DNA from 2 places in the Ornithinimicrobium panacihumi genome. Region 1 is predicted to be linked to the other one. Evidence: predicted binding sites of a transcription regulator. Region 1 holds the regulator's gene; the other holds the start of a gene.
What was found. Region 1 encodes LexA, which represses DNA repair genes until DNA is damaged. Its sites were predicted from a motif close to TCGAACANNTGTTCGA; they were not measured.
Positions count from the first base shown of each region.

Region 2: a site for LexA is predicted at 2,063-2,078, ahead of recA (recombinase RecA). Genes of this name have one in related genera too.

Region 1 is NZ_JBQGWG010000001.1:410,779-422,662, reverse strand. Features, by position in the region: gene ACTMMA_RS01990 (GAP family protein) at 1-479, opposite strand, end outside; gene ACTMMA_RS01985 (TetR/AcrR family transcriptional regulator) at 533-1,183, shown strand; gene ACTMMA_RS01980 (CPBP family glutamic-type intramembrane protease) at 1,180-2,001, shown strand; gene ACTMMA_RS01975 (NUDIX hydrolase) at 2,016-3,071, shown strand; gene ACTMMA_RS01970 (RecQ family ATP-dependent DNA helicase) at 3,391-5,580, opposite strand; gene ACTMMA_RS01965 (hypothetical protein) at 5,693-6,181, shown strand; gene ACTMMA_RS01960 (LysM peptidoglycan-binding domain-containing protein) at 6,272-6,670, opposite strand; gene lexA (transcriptional repressor LexA) at 6,907-7,617, shown strand; gene ACTMMA_RS01950 (hypothetical protein) at 7,710-7,904, shown strand; gene ACTMMA_RS01945 (PRC-barrel domain-containing protein) at 8,054-8,389, opposite strand; gene ACTMMA_RS01940 (Sir2 family NAD-dependent protein deacetylase) at 8,445-9,326, opposite strand; gene ACTMMA_RS01935 (patatin-like phospholipase family protein) at 9,357-10,700, opposite strand; gene ACTMMA_RS01930 (hypothetical protein) at 10,896-11,435, opposite strand; gene ACTMMA_RS01925 (LysR family transcriptional regulator) at 11,643-11,884, shown strand, end outside.
Region 2 is NZ_JBQGWG010000010.1:89,340-101,223, forward strand. Features, by position in the region: gene ACTMMA_RS11055 (DUF5709 domain-containing protein) at 1-73, shown strand, start outside; gene ACTMMA_RS11060 (regulatory protein RecX) at 127-765, opposite strand; gene recA (recombinase RecA) at 765-1,871, opposite strand; gene ACTMMA_RS11070 (YwiC-like family protein) at 2,135-2,917, shown strand; gene ACTMMA_RS11075 (aspartate kinase) at 3,030-4,301, shown strand; gene ACTMMA_RS11080 (aspartate-semialdehyde dehydrogenase) at 4,303-5,412, shown strand; gene ACTMMA_RS11085 (hypothetical protein) at 5,655-6,191, opposite strand; gene ACTMMA_RS11090 (maleylpyruvate isomerase mycothiol-dependent enzyme family protein) at 6,224-6,715, opposite strand; gene ACTMMA_RS11095 (maleylpyruvate isomerase N-terminal domain-containing protein) at 6,759-6,932, opposite strand; gene ACTMMA_RS11100 (DUF3046 domain-containing protein) at 7,028-7,249, opposite strand; gene ACTMMA_RS11105 (AEC family transporter) at 7,274-8,191, opposite strand; gene ACTMMA_RS11110 (carboxyl transferase domain-containing protein) at 8,277-10,259, shown strand; gene ACTMMA_RS11115 (ABC transporter ATP-binding protein) at 10,977-11,884, opposite strand, start outside.

The DNA.
Region 1 (11,884 bases):
ACCTCGGCCAGCCCGGCCAGGAGCGCCACGACCACGACGGCGCGCGTGCCCAGCTCGCCCGACCGGAGGCGGGAGGTCCAGCGCTCCCGGCGTGAGGGCGTGCCGGCGGCGGCGCGCCGCTCACGTCGACGCTTCGCCGACGGCCCGTCGATGAGGAACGATCCGCCCAGCAGCAGGGCCCCGACGACGGCCTGGCCCCAGAGCAGGACCCGCCCACCGTCGGGAGCCGCCTCGCCGAGTGCGTCCAGCCAGCCCCCCACCTGCGCGCCGCCGAGCATGAGCACCAGGCCCACGAGCCAGTAGAAGACCGCGATGGTCGCCAGGTAGGTCCACAGCACCTTCAGCTGCGGCCGGCGCGCCAGCAGCAGGAGCACCGGCACCGCCAGCGTGCCGAAGCTCGTGCTGTCCACCAGGGCCAGCCCGGCCAGCGTGAGCACCTGGGTCAGGTCCATCTCCTCCACCCCTCGTTCGTCGGGCACGGATCTGTTATCCGCACGCCCGTATTAAAACACACCTGTGCCAAAATGGCCGCATGCCCAAGATCGTCGACCATGACGCCCGCCGGGCCGAGCTCGCCGCCGCCCTCTGGGCGGTGGTGGCCAGGGACGGCTTCGACGCCGCCTCGGTCCGCTCGGTGGCGGCCGAGTCAGGCTGGTCGGTCGGTGCCGTGCGCTACTACTTCCGCACCCAGGCCGACCTCGCCCGCTTCGCGATGGAAGCCCTGGCCGGGCGGATCGCCGCCAGGGTGCAGAGCGCCTATGTCGACGACCAGGGGATTGTCCGCGACCTGCCCGCCACCGGGAGCAGGAGCGAGCGTGCGCTCCATACCCTCCTCCAGCTGGTCCCCATCGACGAGGAGCGCCGGGCGGAGGTTCTGATCTGGCTCGAGTTCATGGCCCGCGCGCGCTTCGACCCCTCGCTGGACGAGCCGCGCGCCCTGGCCTGGGACGGCGAGCGCTATCTGCTGCGCCTGGCGCTGGCCGACGCCGCCGGCCTGCCCCTGCCCACCGACCCGGAGCAGAGCCTGCCCGGCCGGGCCGAGGAAGCCGCCCTCGACCTGCTGCTGGCCATCGACGGACTCACCGTCCAGGCCGTCACCCATCCCGAGCACTGGCCGCCGGCAGCGCAGGAGGAGGCCGCCCGGCGGCTGCTCGCCAGGGCTGCGGATATCGTGACGAGGTGACCGCCGACCTGCAGACCGACGACCGGCCGGCGGTGCCCCTGCCCAAGCTCCTGCCCGCGATCGGCGTCGCGGTCTCGGCCTTCCTGCTCTTCGGGCTGATGATCGGCTGGCCCGGCAACGTGCTGCTGGTGGCCAGCGTCGCCGCCGCGTGGTTCGTCGACCGCGGGCTCTTCCGCGACCTGCTGCTCATCGCCGTGGGCCTGACGATCGTCTCGACCACCTCGGTGGAGGCCGACATCTCCTGGCCCAACTTCTTCCGGCTCGGCATCGTGCTGGGCGGGGCGGTGCTGGTGCCGGTGCTCATCGACCGGTTCCTGTTCCGCCGCAAGGCGATCCGCTTCCCGTGGCTCACCGGGCGGCGCTGGACGAGGTCGCAGTGGGCCTATGTCATCGCGGTGCCGGTGCTGGGCTTCTTCATCCTGCCGCCCTACTTCATCAACTCCAGCGCCTATCTCAACTGGCCGGCGATCCAGACCCCGAGCGAGTTCGGGCGCTTCTTCGTCGGCGTCAACTCGGTCGGACTGTGGGACGAGCTGTTCTTCATCTGCATCTGCTTCGCGCTGCTGCGGCGGCACTTCCCGATGTGGCTGGCCAACGTGCTGCAGGCGACCATCTTCGTCTCGTTCCTGTGGGAGCTGGGCTACCGTGAGTGGGGGCCGCTGCTGACCGTCCCGTTCGCGCTGCTGCAGGGCTACATCTTCACCAAGACCAAGTCCCTGACCTACGTGGTGATCATCCACCTGCTCTTCGACGCCATCGTCTTCTTCGCGATCGTCCACGCGCACGACCGCAGCATCTTCCCCTGGTTCGTCTACTGAGCCAGGCTGGACCCATGACCCCCTCACGCCTCTCCCTGACCTGCGTCCGCGTGGCGGACGACCACGACCGTGCCGATCTGGAAGCGCTGCTCCCCGGAGCCGGTGCTGGTGAGGACGGGGCGGAGGCCAGCCTCGGGCGAGCAGGTCGGGTGGTGCTCGTCATGGGCCAGCCGGTCGTCGCCGCCGCCGAGGTGATCGAGATGGCGACAGACACGCAGCCGACGGGTATGCAGCTCTCCCGCCTCCGCGTCCTCCCCCACCTCCGCGGACGCGGGCTGCGCACCAGCCTCCTGCTGGCCGCGATGGGCCTGGGGCTGGAACGCGGGCTGACCGAGATGGGGCTGGGGGACGAGGTCGACCTGCCCGAGGCGCTCCCGATGCCGTTGGGTGGTGAGGTCGCCCCCGGCGGCCGGGTCGAGCTGCTCGACGAGCCCGCCCCACGTCCGGCGGTGAGCGTGCTGCCGCTGCGGGACGGGCCGGCGGGCCTGGAGGTCTTCGTGCAGCACCGCGTCTCGACGATGGACTTCGCGGCCGGGGTCGTCGTCTTCCCCGGCGGCCGGATCGACCCTGGTGACGCCGAGGCCGGTGGGGCGCTGGACCTGCCGGATGGCCTGGTGGCCGAGCACGTCGCGGCCTGGGCCGGGACCGAGCACGGACTGATCGGTGGCGGGGAGGTGGCCGCGCGGACGTTGCTGGCCACCGGTCTGCGCGAGGTGCAGGAGGAGACCGGGGCCAGGGTGGACCCGTCCCGGCTGGTGCCCTGGGACGACTGGATCACCCCTGCCGGCCTGCCCCGTCGCTTCGACGTGCGCTTCTTCGTGCTGCCGGTGTCGCAGAAGGAGTCGCAGGCCTACGCCAACACCACCACGGAGGCGCACCGGTCCGAGTGGGTGTCCATCGCCAGCCTGATCAGGCAGACCGAGGACGGCACGATCGGGCTGATGTCACCGACCCGGGCGCTGGTCGACGAGCTCTCCGCCCTGGGTTCGGTGGAAGAGGCCCTGGCCCACCGCCCCGTCGTCAAGGTGGTCCGCCACGACACCACGCCCCGCCGGCCCCGCGGCTTCTGACGCCTTCCCCCGCACCGCCATCTCCGCCGCCCACGAGACCCGTCTGTCCCACCCCACACCTTCGCCGTGGAGCCCTCCAGGGTGGAGGCGCGACCGACCGGCTTCGCAGTAACCAGTCGGCCCCGCCCCCATGAGCCCTCCCGACACGGGGAGATCGGATGGACTCACCCTGCCTATGCCGCGAGGGACCGGAAAGTTGCACCCGCCCCGCTCCCACGGCCGACTTCATGCGGGGGAACCCCACTTGACGCAGGTTATAACCGGCACACAGGTCCACAAGCCGCATGAAGTCGCGCTCCTGCTGAGACATGGACGCCCATCAGGCCTCGATGGCCAGGGCGAGCGGCAGCACCGCGTCGGCCCCGGCCAGGCGCAGCGCTCTGGCGGCCACGGTCATGGTCCAGCGGGAGTCGACGACGTCGTCGACGAGCAGCACCGGGCCGTGGGTCTGCGCCAAGGTCGCGGAGAGCTCGGGGCCCACGACGATCCGGTCCCAGACGTTGGCGAGCCGGAAGGCGCTGTTGCCGCCGGGCTCCCCGATCGGCCCGCCGTGGGCCAGGTCTAGCGTGCCCAGCAGCGGCAGCCGGCCGATGGTGCTGATCTGGTGCGCCAGGGAGCCGGTGACGGCGGCACGACGGCGCGAGGGCATGGCGACGACGCCCACGGGGCGAGCCGCCCAGTCCCAGCCGGCGAGGACCTGGACGACCGCTCGCACGACTTCCTCGGGGACCGGCTGGCCCATGACCAGCTCCTGCTCGGGGTCGTCGGGGTCACCCACCTGCGAGGTGCCGTCCCGCAGCACGGCCCGCAACCGCTGGCCCCATCCGAGGTCGGAGAGGCGGGCCAGGGCACGGCCGGGCTCGGCCTGCTCCTCGGGCGGGATCTTGCCCTTGACCTCGACGCCGAGGCGCGGCATCCCGGTCGGCCACTGCGCCCGGGGATCCAGCAGGACCCCGACGGCGCCGAGAGACTGCCGGGCCGTGCCGACCGCCTCCTCGGGGATGTCGGTGGGATACCAGGGCTCGGTGCAGGTGTCGCACCGTCCGCACGGCGCGGCGGTGGCGTCGTCGAGGCACTCCTGGAGGAAGGCCATCCGGCACTCGGTGGTCTGCTGGTAGGCGACCATGAGCTCGGCCTCGCGGATCCGGGCGTCGGCCACGCGCTGGTAGCGCTCCTTGTCGTAGGTCCAGGGCTGCCCGGTCGCGACCCAGCCACCCTGGACCTTCTCCACCGCGCCGTCGACGTCGAGCACCTTGAGCAGCAGCTCCAGCCGGGTGCGGCGGACGTCGACGATCGTCTCCAGCGCAGGCGTGGACAGCGGTCGGCCCGCCTCGGCCAGAGCGGTGAGGACCGCGTCGGCCTGGTCCTGGCGAGGCATCGAGACGGTGGCGAAGTAGGACCAGATGTCACGGTCCTCCGAGCCCGGCAGCAGCAGGACGTCGGCGCGGTCGGTGGCGCGTCCGGCACGACCGACCTGCTGGTAGTAGGCCACCGGAGAGCTGGGTGCCCCGAGGTGGACCACGAAACCCAGATCAGGCTTGTCGAAGCCCATCCCCAGCGCGCTGGTGGCGACCAGGGCCTTGACCTCGTTGTCACGCAGGGCTGCCTCGAGGCGCTCCCGCTCGTCGGGGTCGGTCCGGCCGGTGTAGGAGGAGACCGTGTGCCCCACGCCGCGCAGGGCCTCGGCGACGTCCTCGGCCGCGGAGACCGTCAGGCAGTAGATGATGCCGCTGCCGGGCAGCGAGCCCAGGTGGGCCACGATCCAACCGAGACGCTGCTCGGGAGTGAGCCGCGGCAGCACCCCCAGGCGCAGGGAGGCACGGGCCAGCGGGCCGCGGATCGTGGTCACCTCGGCCCCGCCGGCACCCAGCTGCTCGACGACGTCCTCGACGACCCGCTCGTTGGCGGTCGCGGTCGTGGCCAGCACGGGGGTGCCCTCGGGCAAGGTCTCCAGGAGGGTGCGGATGCGACGGTAGTCGGGACGGAAGTCGTGGCCCCAGTCGCTGATGCAGTGCGCCTCGTCCACGACGAGCAGCCCGCAGCGGCGGGCCAGGTCGGGCAGTTGCTCGTCGCGGAAGCGCGGGTTGTTGAGCCGCTCCGGGCTGACCAGGAGGACGTCGACCTCGTCGGCCGCAAGGGCGGCGCGGACGTCGTCCCAGTCGGTGGCGTTGGCGGAGTTCATCGTGACGGCGCGCACGCCGGCCCGCGCGGCTGCGGCGATCTGGTCACGCATGAGCGCCAAGAGCGGGGAGACGATGACGGTCGGCCCCGCCCCGGCGGCCCGGCGCAGGGCGGTGGCGACGAAGTAGACGGCCGACTTGCCCCAGCCGGTGCGCTGCACCACCAGCACCCGCGACCGCTGCTCGACAAGGGCCAGGACGGCCTCCAACTGACCATCACGGAAGTCGGCCTCGGGCCGCCCGACGAGCCGCCGCAGGGCCTCGCGCGCCTGGTCCACGGTGGCCTGGTCGACGGGAGCGTGGCTGGTCTCGTGCTCGGTGACTGACATGACCCCGACGCTATCTGCCCGCACCGACATCCCCGCCGTCCGTCCACAGGCGGCGCCGGGCCTCCAGCGCGTTGATACCCCGGTCCCGGCCGCGATGTGGTGCGATGGAGGCATGACCGACGCCCACCATTCCACGCCACAGGACCCTCTGCTCCCCCCGGCGGAGACCGAGACCGACCTGCTCGCCGCACGTGTGGAAGGACCTGACGACCACACCGGGATGACCGAGCTGTGGCGCGCGACGATGGGTCTGCCGCACTGGTGGTTCGTCGCGGTCGGCGACCCTGGGCAGGAGTCCCCCGCAGCGGCGACCATCGACGGGCAGCTCATGCTGCTGGCCTTCACCAACTCAGAGCGGGCCCGTCACTTCGCCGTGCAGAACGGCATGATCGCTCCCGACCAGGACCTCAGCGCCATCGCGCTGCCGCCGCACGAGGTCGTGGACACCGCCGGGTCCTACGCCAACGCCGGGATCGCCGGGCTGATGTTCGACCCCCACCTGAGCGGCTACTTCATCCCCTCCGAGCAGCTCCCCGTCGTCTGGGAGGCCGTGCGCTCCCTCGACGAGCCCGGACCGGCGGACGACCAGCCCCAGGGCTGACCCGGCACCTCCTCGGACAGCGCAGCGGCCGGCGCCCCTCGGGGCACCGGCCGCTGCAGTGTTCGGTCGGGTCCAGCAACCCTTGATGGGTCAGCGACCAGGGATGACCAGGACCTGCCCGGCGGCGATGCTGGTGCCGCTGAGGTTGTTGGCCCGCTGGATGTCGGTGATGGCCTGGGACAGCGGCAGCTCGGGCAGCTCCTCCGCCGCGATCTGCGACAGCGTCATGCCCGGCTGGACGGTCATGGCCGAGGTGGCCGCGGCCGGGCCCCAGGTGCCCAGGACCGAGGCGAGGGCCAGCACGAGGACCAGCGCTACCGTGCTGGTGACGGCCAGGCGGCCACGGCGGGTGATCCGCAGGGCACGGGCCGGGGAGCGACGCTCGTCCGCTGCGACGAGACGCAGGTGACCACCGGGACGACGCGCGGATGCAGCGACGGGTGCCGGTGCGGCATACAGGTCCTGCAGGTCGATCGCGACTGCGCTCATGGTTGTCCTCCTCAGACTCGGACGCGCGTTCGATAGCACGTCTGTCCTATTGTTAGCACGAACGTACGGGATTTGTCGACACGCCGTCGAACAGATGTTTGCTCGACGCTCCCGTTGCTCGTACGATGGGTTCATGTCAGGGACTCAACCACCGAGCACTGACAGACCTGGCACGAAGACCGTCTGACCTGGCAGTTCGGCCAGATCAGGGCGGCAGAGGACACGGGACGGAAGAGATGGCAACGATCCACGAAATGCCCGACCGAGACGGGGGCGCCAAGCTGACGAACCGCCAGCGCCGGGTGCTCGACGTGATCCGCGACTCCGTGGACGCGCGTGGCTACCCGCCCAGCCTGCGGGAGATCGGTGAGGCCGTCGGCCTGACCTCCCCCAGCTCCGTGGCCCACCAGCTCAAGATGCTGGAGCGCAAGGGCTACCTGCGCCGCGACCCCAACCGTCCGCGCGCCATCGAGGTCGTCACCCCGGGCGACGACGGCCACGGCTACCGTCGCACCCTCACCGACCCGGCCGAGCCGACGATGGACGAGACCGGCATCGGTGACTCCCGCCCGCAGGCCTCCTACGTCCCCGTCGTGGGCCGCATCGCCGCCGGCGGGCCGATCCTGGCCGAGGAGGCGGTCGAGGACGTCTTCCCCCTCCCCCGCCAGATCGTCGGCGACGGCGAGCTCTTCCTGCTCAAGGTCGTCGGTGACTCGATGATCGACGCGGCGATCTGCGACGGCGACTGGGTCGTGGTGCGTCGCCAGCCGACCGCCGTCAGCGGCGACATCGTCGCGGCCATGCTCGACAACGAGGCCACGGTCAAGACCTACAAGAAGGGCAAGGACAAGGTCTGGCTCATGCCGCACAACCCGGCCTACGAGCCGATCGACGGCGACCATGCCGTCGTCCTGGGCAAGGTGACCGCCGTCCTGCGCCGCGTCTGACCGCCCCGCTCCCCCAGTCCCACGATGCCGCCCTCTCGACCAGGGCGGCATCGTGCTGTCCGGGTCCGGGCACCGCGTGGCAGGGTGGGCCCATGGCCGCTGAGTCGGCGCGAGACGAAGAGGTGGCGTCATCGGAGCGCCTCGTCCTGCGCGAGATGCTCCCCTCCGACGCGTCACTCCTGCGCGAGCTGTGGGAGTCCCGGGACGCTCGCACCCCGCCGCACCGGCGGATCACCCAGCAGCACACCACCGACCCGGGCAGCAGCCGGTCCGCCGCGTGCAGATAGCGACGCACCGGGAGCGTCACGGAGGCAGGCAGCTGGGTGATGGGGCGCGACGAGTCGTCCACCTCATGCGCCTTGTGGACCTGGGTGCCGGTTATAACCGGCGTCAAGTGGGTTTCCCCGCATGAAGTGAGAACAGGCGGTCGCCGAGGTCACGCGGACGGCGCCGGCCCGTCGTCGACGGCGTAGTAAAGGTAGAGGTCCTGCTCGTTGTCCTCCGACAGGTGGCCGTCGGGGGCGATGTCGGGCGCGCGCTTGATCATCTCGGTGCTGTAGGGCACGAGCACCCGCCCGTCGCGCAGCTCGGCGGTGGCCAGCGGCACGAAGACCTTGCGCCCGGCGAACCAGCCGGTGCGCACCGTGGCCCAGGCGGGATGGCCCGTGCGGTTGTCCACGTAGACCTCGCCGAGGGATCCGACACGCTCGCCGTCCTGGTCGACGACCTCGGCGTCGAAGTACTGGTCGAGCTGTTCCTGCGTGATTCCCATCGGGACCTCCTGGCCGCGGTGCCATTGTGCTGCTCAAGCACACCACACCGACGGCTCAGCGCGCGAGATCCCGCGCCAGCCTCGGCAGGACGTCGACCAGCAGGTTGTCCAGCTGGAGGGTGGTCTCGGCCGTCCCCCTGGTCCCGCCCCGGGTCACGACGGCCACGGGTATGCCGTTCCTCGCCGCCCTGCGGACGAACCGGTAGCCGCTCATCACCTGGAGTGATGAGCCGAGCACGAGCAGCAGCCGTGCGCCGTCGACGAGCTCGAAGGCCTGCTCGACGAGGGCTTTGGGGACCGATCCGCCGAAGAAGACGACGTCGGGCTTGAGCCGGTCGTTGCCGCAGACCAGGCAGCGGGGCGCCCGGAAGGACTCGACGAGGTCGGCGGGCAGGATGACGTCGCCGTCGGGCTGGACCTCGCCGGTGGTGCCGGCCCGCTCGAGGAAGCCGGGGTTGGCCGCGGCCAGCCAGTCGTGGACCTGCTCGCGGGTGCTGGGCTCGCCGCAGTCCAGGCAGGTGACTCGGGCCAGGTTGCCGTGCAGCTCGAGGACGTCGGTGGCGCCGGCCTCCTGGTGGAGGCCATCGACGTTCTGGGTGATGATCCCGCGGACGAGCCCGAGACGCTGCAGGTCGGCGACGGCGCGGTGGGCGGCGTTGGGGCGGGCGGCCGAGAAGCGCTCCCAGCCGGCGTAGGCGCGCGCCCAGTAGCGCTGCCGGCCCTCGGCGGAGGTGACGAACTCCCCGTGCTGCATCGGCTGGACGCGGCGCTGGCCGTCCGGGCCGCGGTAGTCGGGGATGCCCGAGGCGGTCGACATGCCGGCCCCGGTGAGCACGGTGACCTCGCCGTCGGCGACCAGCTCCACGAGCTCGTCGTAGTGGTCGTCGTCGACGTCGGTGCGTGGCGGCACGTGCGGGGAGTGGGGATCCGTCGTCATGAGTCGGACCATCCTGTCACCCCGCCCGCGTCAGCGCCGCCCCAGCGCGGTGATCCGCTCCGAGCGGGACAGCAGCGGCGCGGCCTGGTCGCCGGCGACCTGCGGGTGCGGCGGCACCAGCGGGGTGTCGCGGGCCACCACCCGCGGGCTGTGCCGCCGGACGGAGGCGTCGCAGACGATGTAGCCGTGCCGCTCCAGGATCATCTGCTCGCCGGGGGTGAAGGCGTCCAGGTCGGTGCGGACCCGGTTGATCGTGGCGACCAGCTCGGCCGCGTAGCCGTCGACCAGCCCAGCCTCCGGGGCGTGACCGGGGACGGGTGAGACCGTGTTGGGCGACTCCAGCGACCACGTCGCGCCGTCGAGGATCCCGGCGGAGAAGCTGGCGCGCAGCCACCGCAGGCGGGTGGTCTTCCCCCCGCTGGCCGCGATCGAGAGCAGGTGCCACATCCGGCCGATCGTGCTGCCGGCCACCTGGCCGCGGAAGACCGCGCCGCCGTCGCTGACCAGCACCGTCTCGTGGTCGGACCAGACCTGCTCGAGCCCGAAGTTGTCGTAGATCCCGCCGTCGGCGAGGTGTATGCGGCGCACGATCTCCTCGCGCACCTCCGGCGGCTCGTCCAGGTCCGGCACTCCCCCGACCAGCCCGAGCCGGGTCCCGTCCAGGGTGAGCGGCCCGAACCACGGCGGGTGGGCGCAGGAGGCGGCCACCGCGTCGACGATGCGCAACCCGGGAGGTGGTGCCGCATACCCGAGCCGGTGGTCCCCGATCCGTCCGCGCGGCGCGGAGGTGCAGGCGTCCGCGAAGACCCAGGAGACCCCATATCCCATCTCCGTGGCCCCGGTGAGGATCGCCGGGCCGCCGCGCTGGTTCTCGCGCAGCGGCGTCCCCCACCACGGGACGGCGCGCTCGAGCTCACCGGCGAGGACGCTGATGCTGACGTCCGCTCGGCCCCAGGCGTCGGGGCGCAGACGCGCCAGGAGAGCAGGGGTGCGGACGTTGCGGCCGGTCAGCCGCCGCAGCGGGTCGACCACCAGTTCCTCGAGGCCGCCAACCTGCGCCGGGGCGCCGTGGGGGTCGGGCCACTCAAGGTCGGGATGGGCCAGCAGGTTGGCGACCAGGGCCCCGCCGGAGACCGCGCTGATGGTGCGCAGCCGGCCGAGGACCCCGAGCTCGTCGAGGCGACGGATGGCGCCGAGGTGGAAGAGGGCCGCACGGAAGCCGCCGCCGGACAGGCACAGGGCGGACCCGCTGCGCGGGCGCCGGGCCGAGGGCCCGTGGTGGGCGGTGGCCCGGGCCGCCCCGAGCTGGGCCGAGGCCGGGTCGGCCCAGCCGTGCGGCTCGACGCCGGGGCCGTGGGCGTTCTGGTGGAACACGCTCCAAGCGCACCGTCCGCAGGTGACGGGACGGTGAAGGGCACGCCGACCGGTGGGCGACGTGCACGTGTCCGCAGGGCCAACTGTGCTGCCCGCGGGCACGCGCGAGGCCCCGGTCGATGTCTCGACCGGGGCCTCGTGACCGGAACGTCAGGGGATCTGCGTCCAGGGGATCTGGCTCAGAGGATCAGGTGATCAGCGGAGCCACTCGGGGGCGATGCGCTTCCACATCTCGCCCAGGCCCAGGTACTCCCAGCTCGCCGGGATGGCGGCGATGACGAGCATCACGATCGCGCCGGTGAGGTGGTCGTCCAGGAAGGGGTTGGTGGTGGTGGGCAGCGAGGCGCCGTACATGAACAGGTACATCAGGGCGCCGGCCAGGGCACCGACGCGGGCGCCCATGCCCGTGATCAGGGTCAGGCCGATGCCGAGCAGGCCGATCATGAACAGCCAGTCGAACAGCGCGATGCCGGACCAGGAGTTGTACATCCCGGCGAGGGGGCCCTCGACGCCGGCCAGGTAACCGGTGGTGGGGGAACCGCCGTTGACCACGGCGCGCTCGGCCGGGGTCGCGAAGCCGAGGCCGAACATCTTGTCGACGAAGGCCCACAGGAAGTAGAAACCGAAGGCGATGCGCATGATGCCGAGCATCCAGCCACCGATCTCCGGGAGGAAGTGCTTCTCGTCACGAACCACGGCGTGGTCGTGCTCAACGCTACGGTCGATGGTGCTCATGTCAGCCAGCTCTCCTTGGGTGTGCGTTCTGGTGGCTGATTCAACAATCGCAGGATCCGACATTTCGTAGTAGAGGCTTCGGTCCGCAGTTGGACGGGACCAAGGTCCCTTGATGTCCGGGCCGTGCTGGGCGCAGAAGATGAGTCTGCGGGGCGTGGCATGAGCGCACCCCGGGCGCGGGACATTAGTCACCGTTATGATGGCCGGATGCTGGACGCTGCTGGACTTCGGGTCATGAAGGCGATCGCCGACGAGGGCACCTTCACGGCCGCGGCCAACGCGCTCGGCTACACCCAGCCGGCGATCTCCCAGATGGTGCGGCGGCTGGAGGACCGGACCGGCACCGTGCTGGTGGAGCGGGCGGGTCGGGCCGTGCGCCTCACCGAGGCCGGCCAGCTCCTGGCCCGCCACGCCACCGAGATCCTCGCGGCCCTGGACCGGGCCGAGGG
Region 2 (11,884 bases), on a different contig from region 1:
CGGCGATGACGAGGGCGAGCTCACCGAGGCCGAGTGGGAGCCCTCCGACCGTCGGGCCGACGAGGACGAGTAGCCCCACGAGCAGCCCCGACGACCTCCCCGAGGGGCGCCGCCGGGTCGCGCGCGTCAGTCCCTGCCGTGCTCGGGAAGTCCGTCCAGCGCCTCGCGGATGACCTGGTAGGCCACCCCGGATCCGTAGCCTTTACGGGCCAGGAAGCCGGCCAGCCTGCGGTTCTGGACCTCGCGGTCCAGCCCGCGCATCGTGCGGATCCGGCGGGCGACCAGCTCGCGGGCCTGCTCCTTCTCCCGCTCGGGATCGATCTCCTCCAGCGCCGCGTCGATCACGTCGTCGGCCACGCCCTTGGTGCGCAGCTCGTGACGCAGCGCGGATGAGGCCAGGCCCTTGGTCTCCTGCTTGGAGCGGACGTACATCTCCACGTAGGCCTCGTCGTCGACGAGGCCTACCTCGGCCATCCGGTCCAGCACCCGGGCCGCGACCTGGGGGTCGGTCCCCCGGTCGCGCAGCTTGTCCTCGAGCTGGCGACGCGTGCGCGGACCCATCGCCAGCTGGCGCAGCACGATCTTGCGAGCGATCGAGTGCGGGTCCGGCTCCCCGTCACCGCCGCCTGATCCGCGGGCCGCGCCACCCGCTCCCGGGGCACCGTCGGCACGGCCAGCCTGGGGCCGCAGCCCGGAGGCGCTGGCGGCGGCCTCGGCAGCCGCCAGCGCCTCACGTGCAGCAGACAGCCGGTCTGCGGCGGACATCAGAAGTCGACCGAGACCTCACCGGTGACCGGGTCCACCCCGGCCGGCAGGTCCTCGGCGGCGACGGGACGGACGCCGATCCCCAGCTTGGTCTTGATCTTGGAGTCGATCTCGTCGGCCAGGTCCGGGTTGTCCTTGAGGAACTGTCGGGCGTTCTCCTTGCCCTGCCCCATCTGGTCGCCCTCGTAGGTGTACCAGGCTCCGGACTTGCGCACGAAGCCGTGCTCCACGCCCATGTCGATCAGGCCGCCCTCACGGGAGATGCCCTGGCCGTAGAGGATGTCGAACTCGGCCTGCTTGAACGGCGGGGACACCTTGTTCTTGACGATCTTGGCCCGGGTCCGGTTGCCGACCGCGTCGGTGCCGTCCTTGAGGGTCTCGATCCGGCGCACGTCGATGCGGACCGAGGCGTAGAACTTCAGCGCCTTACCACCGGTCGTGGTCTCCGGGGAGCCGAACATCACGCCGATCTTCTCGCGCAGCTGGTTGATGAAGATCGCGGTCGTGCCGGTGTTGGACAGGGCACCGGTGATCTTGCGCAGCGCCTGGGACATGAGGCGGGCCTGCAGACCGACGTGGCTGTCCCCCATCTCACCCTCGATCTCGGCACGGGGCACCAGCGCGGCGACCGAGTCGATCACGATGATGTCCAGGGCGCCCGAGCGGATCAGCATGTCCGCGATCTCCAGGGCCTGCTCACCCGTGTCGGGCTGGCTGACCAGCAGCGCGTCGGTGTCCACGCCCAGCTTCTTGGCGTACTCCGGGTCGAGGGCGTGCTCCGCGTCGATGAAGGCCGCGATCCCGCCCGCCTTCTGCGCGTTGGCCACGGCGTGCAGGGCGACCGTGGTCTTACCGCTGCTCTCCGGGCCGTAGATCTCCACCACCCGGCCGCGGGGCAGCCCGCCGACCCCGAGGGCGACGTCGAGCGCGATGGACCCCGTGGGGATGATCTGGATCGGCGGACGGTCGTCGTCGCCGAGGCGCATGACCGAGCCCTTGCCGTGCTGCTTCTCGATCTGGGCCATCACGGTGTCGAGCGCCCGCAGCTTGTCGCTGTTGGTCGTGCCGGCGCCGTTGCGCGGCGCCGTCTTGGTGGCTGTCGCCATGTCTGCTCCTTCGTCTGGTGGTGGGTCGCGCCTACCTTCGACCGACCTCCGGCCGCCGACCCCTCCATGAAGAGGGACATCTCGACCGTGTCTGCGTCAGACGCTAGGTGCCCCCACCGACAGACCCACCCCCACGGACCGAGACCTGTGGAGAAGGGCCACCGAGAGCGGCACCATGTGGACAACCGTAATCGAAAATCTGTACGACTGATCACCGACACGCCGCCGTCCGTGTCCGAACACGCGTTTTCTACGATGGTGACGTGAGCACCACGGCGGACCCCCGCGCCACCCCTCCGGCGCGTCGCCGCCAGCGGCGCTCCCCCGGCTGGGTGCCCAACCAGCACGGGGCCTGGGCCATGCTCGCCGCACCGCTCCTCGTGGGCGCCATCGCCTCCGGCCCCCGACCCTCCCACCTGCTGCTCGGCGCCTTCTGGTTCGCCGGCTACTTCGCCTTCTTCGCCACCACGCTGTGGCTCAAGGCCCGGCGCCGGCCGCGCTACCTGCCACCGGTGCGGGCCTACGCGATCCTGGCAGCACTCCTCGGAGTTCTCGTGCTCGTCGTGACCCCCGGCCTCCTGCGCTGGGTGCCGGCCTTCCTCATACCTCTCGGTGTCGGCGTGACCGCCTCGGCCACCCGGCACGAGCGCGCGCTCCTCAGCGGCCTGGCCACCACGGTGGGCTCGTGCCTGATGACGCTGGTCGCCTACGACCTCGGTGGCGGCACCGACTGGACCCACGCCGCCCAGCTCACCGCGGTGCTGGCGGGCTACTTCGCCGGGACGGTCTTCTACGTCAAGAGCGCGATCCGGGAGCGGGGGAACCGGACCTTCCTGCTGGTCTCGGTGGCCTTCCACCTCGCCCTCGCGGTCCTGGCGCCGGTGCTGCTCCCTTCCCCGGACGGCTGGATCCTCGGCCTGGTCGGCCTCGCGCTGACCGCCCGGGCGGCGGTGATCCCGCCCCTGGGCTGGAGCCCTGCCCGCCTCGGGATCGGCGAGATCCTGGCCATCGTCGTGGTCTCCGTCGTGGCGCTCCTGACCCTCTGAGGGCCGCTCACCCGCACGGCAGCCCTACACTGTCCGGCAAGCACCCTCCGGGAGGACACCGCCGTCGACCCGAGCCACCGACCCTTCGGGGTCAGACCCACAGGAAGCACCCATGGCTCTGCTCGTGATGAAGTTCGGCGGGTCGTCCGTCTCGGACGCCGCCGCGATGCGCCGCGTCGCCCAGCGCGTGGTGGCGACCCAGCGCGCCGGCAACAAGGTCGCCGTCGTGGTCTCCGCCATGGGCGACACCACCGACGACCTGCTCGACACCGCCGAGGAGGTCAGCCCCGGCCCCAAGCCCGCCCGTGAGATGGACATGCTCCTGTCCGCCGGCGAGCGCATCTCCATGGCGCTGCTGGCGATGGCGATCCACGAGCTGGGCGTGCCTGCCAAGAGCTTCACCGGCGCCCAGGCCGGCATGCGCACCGACGCCGAGCACGGCCGCGCGCGGCTGCTGGACGTGCAGCCCGGCCGCGTTCGCGCCACCCTCGACGAGGGCGGCGTGGCGATCGTGGCCGGCTTCCAGGGGATCTCGACCGACGACGACATCACCACCCTGGGACGCGGCGGCTCCGACACGACCGCCGTCGCGCTCGCGGCGGCCCTCGACGCCGACGTCTGCGAGATCTACACCGACGTCGACGGCCTCTACACCGCCGACCCCCGCATCGTCCCCAGCGCCCGCCGCGTCACCCGCATCACCATCGAGGAGACCCTCGAGATGGCGGCCCACGGCGCCAAGATCCTGCACCTGCGCGCGGTCGAGTACGCCCGCCGCTTCACCGTCCCGCTCCACGTCCGCAGCAGCTTCTCCGACAAGGAGGGCACCTGGATCCTGGTCGGCAGACCCCTCACGGAGGACACCATGGAAGAGCCCATCATCTCCGGCATCGCCCACGACAGCTCGCTGGGCAAGATCACCGCGGTCGGCATCCCCGACCGTCCTGGCGCGGCCGCCAGCGTCGTCGGCGCGGTGGCCCGGGCCGGCGTCTCGATCGACATGATCGTCCAGAACGTCTCGACCTCCGACGCGCACACCTCCGACCTGTCCTTCACCCTGCCGGAGACCGACGGCGCGACCGCCGTGGCTGCGGTGCGGGCCCTCCAGGCCGAGATGGGCTTCGCCGACGTGCTCTACACCAGCCACGTGGGCAAGCTCTCGCTCGTCGGTGCGGGCATGCGCTCCAACCCCTCGGTCGCCTCGAAGCTCTTCGCGGCCCTGGCGGACGCAGGGGTCAACATCGAGATGATCAGCACCTCCGAGATCCGTATCTCGGTGATCTGCGACCAGTCCGACCTCGAGGACGCCGTGCGCGCCGTGCACACCGCCTTCGAGCTCGACGCCGAGGAAGCGGCCGTGGTCTACGGCGGGACGGGGCGCTGACATGACCACTCCCCAGCCCCGCACCCACCTGCACGTCGCCCTGGTCGGCGCCACCGGCCAGGTCGGCTCGGTCATGCGCCGTCTCCTGTCCGAGCGCGCCTTCCCCGTCGCCTCGGTGCGCTACCTGGCCTCCTCCCGCTCCGCCGGCACCGAGCTCCCGTGGGACGGCTCGGCCAACGGCATCGACGGGTATGAGGCAGCTCGCCAGATCCTCGTCGAGGACGTGGCGACGGCGGACCTCACCGGCATCGACGTGGCCCTCTTCTCTGCGGGCGCGACCGCGTCGCGCGCCCACGCCGAGCGCTTCGCCGAGGCCGGCATCGTCGTCATCGACAACTCTTCGGCCTGGCGCAACGACGCCTCGATCCCGCTGGTCGTCAGCGAGGTCAACCCCGACGACCTGGAGCTGGCCCTCGGCGAGGGCGGGACCCGCATCGTGGCCAACCCCAACTGCACGACGATGGCCGCGATGCCGGTCCTGCGTCCCTTGCACGAGGAGGCCGGTCTGGAGCGGCTCCGCGTGGCGACCTACCAGGCCGTCTCCGGCTCCGGCCTCGCCGGCGTCAGCGAGCTCGGCGGCCAGGTCCGTGCGGGCGTGGCCTCCAGCACCCCGATCGAGGACCTCACCCACGACGGCGGCGCGGTGCAGCTGCCCGAGCCCGCCACCTACGTCGCCCCGATCGCGTTCAACGTGGTCCCGGTGGCCGGTGACGTGGTCGAGGACAGCGAGACCTCCGAGGAGGTCAAGCTGCGCAACGAGTCCCGCAAGATCCTCGGCATCCCCGAGCTGCTCGTCTCCGGCACCTGCGTGCGCGTGCCGGTGTTCTCCGGCCACAGCCTGGCGATCCACGCGGAGTTCGGCTCCCCGATCACGCCGGAGCGGGCGACCGAGCTGCTCGCCGGCGCTCCCGGCGTCCAGGTCGTCGACGTCCCCACGCCGCTGACCGCGGCCGGCAGGGACGCCTCCTTCGTGGGGCGCATCCGCACCGACCAGTCCGTCCCGGACGGTCGCGGGCTCGTGCTCTTCGTCTCCAACGACAACCTGCGCAAGGGTGCCGCCCTCAACGCGGTGCAGATCGCAGAGGTCCTGCTGGAGCGCGGCCTGGTCTGAGCGCCGCACCTGTCATGCGAGTCCTGTCATGCGAATGCGGTCCTGCGGTTTTCGTGTCATAGCGCGAAAACCGCAGGACCGCAGGTGCAGGACCGCAGGTGCGCAGGACCGGGGATGCACGACACATCCTCAGGCCTGGGGCGACGGCCAGGCCGGCTGGATCGCCGCTAGATCGCCGACTCAATCGTCTGGTCGATCGTCTGGTCGATCGTCGGGTCCGCCAGGCGCGTCGGTTGCGAGGGTCAGCCGTTGCGGTAGTCCAGCGCCCCCGGACCGGACTGGTCCTGGGCGGGCTGCTGCGGGGCCGAGGGGGCCGTGGGGGCCTGCGGGGTCGTCCCGGCAGCGCCACCGGGAGCAGCAGCGCCGCCGCCCAGGGCACCACGGATCTGCTCGATCATCGCCTGCTCCTCCGGCGCCACGCCGTCGGAGGCGTTGGCCACGCGGTCGGCGGCGGCGAGGATCACGTCGCGGTAGCCGGCAGCCTGCTGGGGCGCCTTGGCCTGCAGGACCTGCATCGACTGCCCCAGCTCGGACAGGACCGTCTGCTGGACCTCTTCGCGGCTGCCGGTCGGCGGGGTCGGCAAGCCCCCCTCGCGCAGGAGCTCCTGGACCCCGGCCGGGGCCTCCTGGAAGGCCTTGGAGCCGGCCATCGACTCCTTGAACATCGCGAAGAAACCAGGGTCGGCCTGGGAGACCAGGGCGATGGCCCCGAAGGCGGAGCGGCGGACCATGTCCTGCTCGTCGTCGGTCAGTGCTACGGCGTTCGTATTCTCGGTCATGGCCCCGAGTCTTGCGCGGCTCCGGAGGTCTGTCATCCGGAAGATGGCCCGGGCGAGCCGGCCCCGGGGCCCTCGATCAGGCTGCGTGCCCGTTCCACGCCCGGCCCGTCCAGGTGGTCCAGGGCGGCGCTCCGCCGGGTGAGCGCGAGCAGGATCGCCATGACCGGCCCCTCGACCAACGGACCCTCCCCGTGCTCCCACCCGGCATCGACCGCCCGCAGCCGCACCGCGGCCAGCCGATCGGTCACGGGCATCCGGAAGCGCGCCGGCAGCCCGAGCACGAGGTCGGCCGTGCGGGCGGCGACCTCCGGGTCCGCCTCGAGCCCCCGTCCCAGGGCCAGCGAGATGTCGTGGTGGTGGACGAGGACGTCGATGAGCATGTTCTCGTCGGTGGTCCCGATCGGGTGACGGTGGTGGCCCACCAGACCGGCGACCTCCTCCACGAGCTGCTCGGGGGTGCGGGCGGCGGCCCAGCGCCGGGCCAGCGCGCTCGTCGCCCGTTCGATGTCGCCACGGGCCCTCACGACCTCGGTCAGGGTGGAGGGCAGGCTCGACGGGCGAGCGGCGTCACGGTGCCAGACGAGGTGACCCGCGACGTCCTTGACGGTTCCAGCCGGAGCACAAGGAAGGCCGGTCCCAGTCCCGCGGCCCCAGTGACGCGAGCAGGTCCGCCGTGCGCCGCCTCTGGGCGTCCGCCGCGTCCCAGAGCTGGTCGGTGGTGAGCCTCGGCGTCGTGGTCATCGCGTCCTCCTGGCGCTGGTCGATGACCGGACACTACAACCGTAGTGCCACGCGCACAAGACCCCGCCGCTCAGGCCCGGGCGACGGACCCGGGCTCAGTGACGCTTCTTCGGCTCCGGCAGGTGATGCTGCTCCGGGGGCACCTCGAGCTCCAGCACGATCGCCTCCCACACCCGCCGCACCGGCTCCCCCTCCTCGATCGCCGCGGCCGCGGTGCGGTTGTCGAGCTGACCCAGCACGTGCGAGTCGGCGACGATCGCCGCATACCCGCGCCCGAAGGCCCGCTCCATCAAGGTCCAGAACTCGCTCAGCCGCACCGCGCCACCCTAGCCGTCGCGAGGTCAGCCGCCACCGAGCAGGGCCACGATGAGCAGCATCGCCGGCATCGCCAGGAGCGTGGTGGCGAAGACGCCGTCGCGCGCGAGCGACTCGGCGCGGCCGTAGGCCACCGCCAGGATGAAGACATTCTGCGCCGTCGGGAGCGCGGACATGACGATCGCGGCCAGCACCTCGGTGGCCCCCAGGCCCAGGACCGGTCCGGCCACGAGCCCGGCCACCAGCGGCATCAGCCCCAGCTTGAGCAGGACGATGACGCCCAGCTCGGCCAGGTTGTCCTTGCCGCGGGGCATCGGCGAGAGGCGCAGCGAGATCCCGAAGGCCAGCAGCATCCCCGGGATCGCCAGGCCACCGATGAGCTCCAGCGGGGCCCGGACCATCGACGGCAGGGTGACACCCGTCAGGGCGACCACGAGCCCGGCGACCGAGCCGATGGTCAGCGGGTTGGTGAACGGCGAGCGCAGGAGGCGACGCACGGACACCCGGCCGCTGCCGCTGGCGTCCAGGGCCGCGAGCCAGGACGGCTGCAGGACCAGCAGCTGCATGAGGATCACCGGCGCGGCCCACTGCGGGTCGCCGAGGACGTAGATCGCGATGGGCAGACCCAGGTTGTTGGAGTTGACGTAGCTGACCGTCATGCCGCCCATGACCGAGTGGGTCACGCCTCGGCGCAGCACGAGACGGGCGAAGGCCAGGTATGCGGCTGCCGTCACCACCACCGCGCTCACCGTCGCGACGAGGAAGCCGGAGAAGAGGACCCGGACCTCGGAGTCGGCCACGACGAGGAAGAGCAGCGCGGGAGAGCCGACCCAGAAGGTCAGCCGGGCCATCACCTGCTGCTCGGCGCGACCGAAGAGACCGGAGTGCGCGAGCAGCCACCCGACCAGGACCACCGCCCCGATCAGCCAGAAACCTTGCAGCACGGCGACCACGGAAGTTCATTATCCGCGCCCCGCCCGGCCCTGCGGCGATGAGGGTCGACACCCCCGTCGCTGCTAATCTGCGCGGATGAGCAACCCCCGGGGGGCCACGACCGACAGCCCCGACCACGAGGACGAGTACCTCACCGGCGACGGTGGCGTCACGGCCGAGCTGGTGGACCGCCGACCGGTGGTCCCGCGCACGGTGCACAACCTCTACGAGACCCGTCCCGGGCTCAACCCCACGGAGGCGATCCGGACCTTCCTGGAGTCGGTCAACCTCCAGGAGCGCCACGGCCACCTGCGCGTCGTGGACGACCTCGTCGGGCTGCAGCGCCGCGTCGGGGACCGGATCGAGCGCTACAAGGACAAGCTGCTCAACGCCGAGACCAAGAGCGGGACGACCGAGTCGGCCAAGTTCGGGATCGGCCACTTCGACGGCGAGCGCGCCGTGGTCTACGTCGTGGACTGGTCCTTCTTCGCCGGGTCGCTCGGCGAGGTGGCCGGGGAGAAGTTCGTCCAGGCCGCCGAGCTGGCCGAGCGCGAGAAGCTGCCGCTGATCAGCATGGGCGCCTCCTCGGGGGTCCGCCAGCACGAGAACGTGCTGGGCCTGATCCAGATGCAGCGCATGGCGGCCGCGGCCAACAAGTTCCAGCACACCACCAACCGGCCCTACATCTCGGTGCTCGCCGGGCAGGTCTGGGGCGGGATGTCGGCCAGCGCCGTCCCGGTCGCCGACCTCGTCGTGGCGCTGGAGGGCACCGACTACGGCTTCGCCGGACGCCGGGTCATCGAGACCTTCGAGGGCAAGCCGGTCCCCCGCGGCATGCAGAGCGCCGAGGCCAACTACCTGGACCGCAACGTCGACGTCCTGCTCAAGGACGTGCCCGAGCTGATCCACTACATCGGTCGTCTGCTGGCCTCCGGGCGCTCGGGCAAGAAGCTGCGCGTCGGCCGGCCCCGCGGCGACGTCCACGCCACCTCACGGCAGATGATCGCCGGTCCCGAGGGCTTCTCCGCAGCCCTGTGGGACCACCAGGTGGCCGAGGAGTCGGTCGACCTGCCCCGCGACCGTCGGGACCGCGGCATCGAGGTGCTCCGCGACGCCCTGATGGCGCGCTACAACGAGATCGCCGCGGGCGCGTCCCGGCTCGACTCGGAGTTCCTCATCCAGTCGGTCTTCGACAGCGCGGTGCCGCTCTACAACCACGTGCGCTTCGAGGACGAGAAGCGTTATCCCAACATCATCGCCGCCCTGGCCAGCCTGGACGGCCAGTCCTTCATGGTGATCGGCGACCAGCCCTCCTACACCATCTCCGGGGGCTACGTGGGCAAGCGCCCACCCAACCCCAGCCCGGAGGACTTCGAGTTCGCCGTGCGGATGATGGAGGCGGCCGAGCGTTGGGAGATCCCCATCGTCTTCCTCACCGACACCCTCGGCGCGCTGCCCACGATGGCGGCCGAGCGCCGGGGCCAGTCCCGCGCGATCGCGCAGAGCATCAAGAAGTCCGCCTCCCATCCCTACCCCACCGTGTCTGTGATCACCGGAGCGATGGGCAGCGGCGGAGGCCTGGCGACGACGCCCTTCGGCCGCGAGACGGTCATGCTCGACAGCGCCCTGGGCTTCGTGTCCGAGCCCCGCTCGACGGCGACGATCCTCTACAACGAGGCCAACCCCACCGTGGACCAGGTCGCGATGACGCTGGAGACGATGAAGGCCTCGGCCGACGACCTGCGGGCCCAGGGCCTGGTCGACACGATCGTGCACGACGGGGACCACCCCTGGGCCACGGCCCACGAGCTGCGGATGGCCATCGTCGACGGCTACAACAAGCAGCACGGTCTCACGCCGCGCCGCCTGCGGCAGAAGGCCGACGAGCGGCTGCGTCCCCGCACGCTGGGACGCCTGGCCACCGACCGTCCGGCCCTGGCCAGCGAGCTGGAGCCGGCGCTCGAGCAGACCTCCGAGGAGACCGTCGCCGAGCAGCCCGTCGACGAGCGGACCACCGACGGGCAGCCCACCCGGGAGCAGTCCATCACGGACAGCCCGGGCGGGGAGCCGACCCGCTGAGCCTGCCAGGTCCCTACTTCCCGGCCTGCTCCTCGATGACGGCGGCGGCGATGCTTCCCACCTCGGGTGCGAAGGCGTAGACCTTCCCCGGCATCGTCCTGCGAGACCCACCAGCGGCCGCGCAGGTGGGTCGCCCGCCCCTCCTGCCCCTCGGGCCACCAGTCGGCGGTGAGCACGGCTTCGGTATGCAGCTCCGCCGCGTAGTCCTTCACGCTCGCCTCGTCGGCGGCCTGGAAGCGCGGCTCCCGGGCGAGGCCCGCCTCGACCTCCTCCCGGTCCGGCGCGCCCGGCCGCGCCATCTCGGCGCACGTCGAAGGCAGGTCGCCCGGAAGCATCAGGGTGAAGATCCGCTCGTCGCCCGTGGTGCGCTGCACCTCCTTGATCTCGGTGGCCCCGTCCGGCACCCAGGCCGGCAGGATCTGGCGGGCCGATCCCTGGCCGAGGTCGTCGAACTCGTAGCTCTCTTGTCGTAGGTGTCCGACCCGGGCAGGGAAACGTCCTCGCAGGCGGTGGTCGTGGCTACCGCGCCCACGAGGGCGGTCAGCAGCAGGAGACGTCGGACGGTGCGCGTGGAATCACTCATGCCTACGACCGTAGGAAGCCCCACCCGCCCCGGTCGTCGACCCACGGCATGGCCCTGGCCGCGCCGGCTGCGACCTCGGCATGAGTCCCCGCGGGCTCCTCCTACGACCGGGCGCCCGGGCACGAGAGCTCCGGTCAGCTGGTCCAGGCGCGCCAGAGCGCGGCGTACTCCCCGTCGGCGTCCATCAGCTCGGCATGGCTGCCCAGCTCGACGATGCGCCCGTCCTGCACGACCGCGATCCGGTCGGCGTCGTGGGCGGTGTGCAGACGGTGGGCGATGGCCACCACGGTGCGCCCGGTCAGGAGCGCGTTCATGGAGCCCTCAAGGTGACGGGCGGTCCGCGGGTCGATCAGCGAGGTCGCCTCGTCCAGCACCAGGGTGTGCGGGTCCGCCAGGATGAGCCGGGCCAGGGCGATCTGCTGGGCCTGGGCGGGCGTGAGCGCGTGGTGCCCGGAGCCGAGCACGGTCTCCAGACCGCGAGGCAGGCCCCGCACCCAGGCGTCGGCCCCCACGGTGGCGAGGGCACGCCATACCCCCTCCTCCCCGGAGCCCTCACGCGCGAGCTCGACGTTGTCACTCACGCTGCCCCGGAAGACGTGGTGCTCCTGGGTGACGAGCGCGACCTCGCGGCGCAGCACCTCCAGCGGCAGGTCGACCAGTTCGACGCCCCCCACCGTGACCGAGCCCTCGCGAGGACCGTGGATGCCGGAGAGCAGCCGGCCCAGCGTGGACTTGCCCGAGCCTGACGGGCCGACGATCGCGAGGCGTTCGCCGGGCACCAGGGCGAGGTCGATCCCGTGGAGGACGTCGGTGCCCTCCCGGTAGGCATAGCGCAGGTCACGACCCACGAGCCGGTCGCCCTGCGGCAGGTCCTCGCCGGGGGTGCGGTCGGGCGGGACCTCGCTGATGCCGAGCAGACGGGTGGTCGAGGCGATGCCGACCTGGAGCCGGTCGATGGTGCCCACGAGCCGGTCGAAGGGGCCGTAGAAGGTCTCGATGTAGAGCATCGCCGCGGTGAGCTGGCCGAGGGTCACCAGGCCGC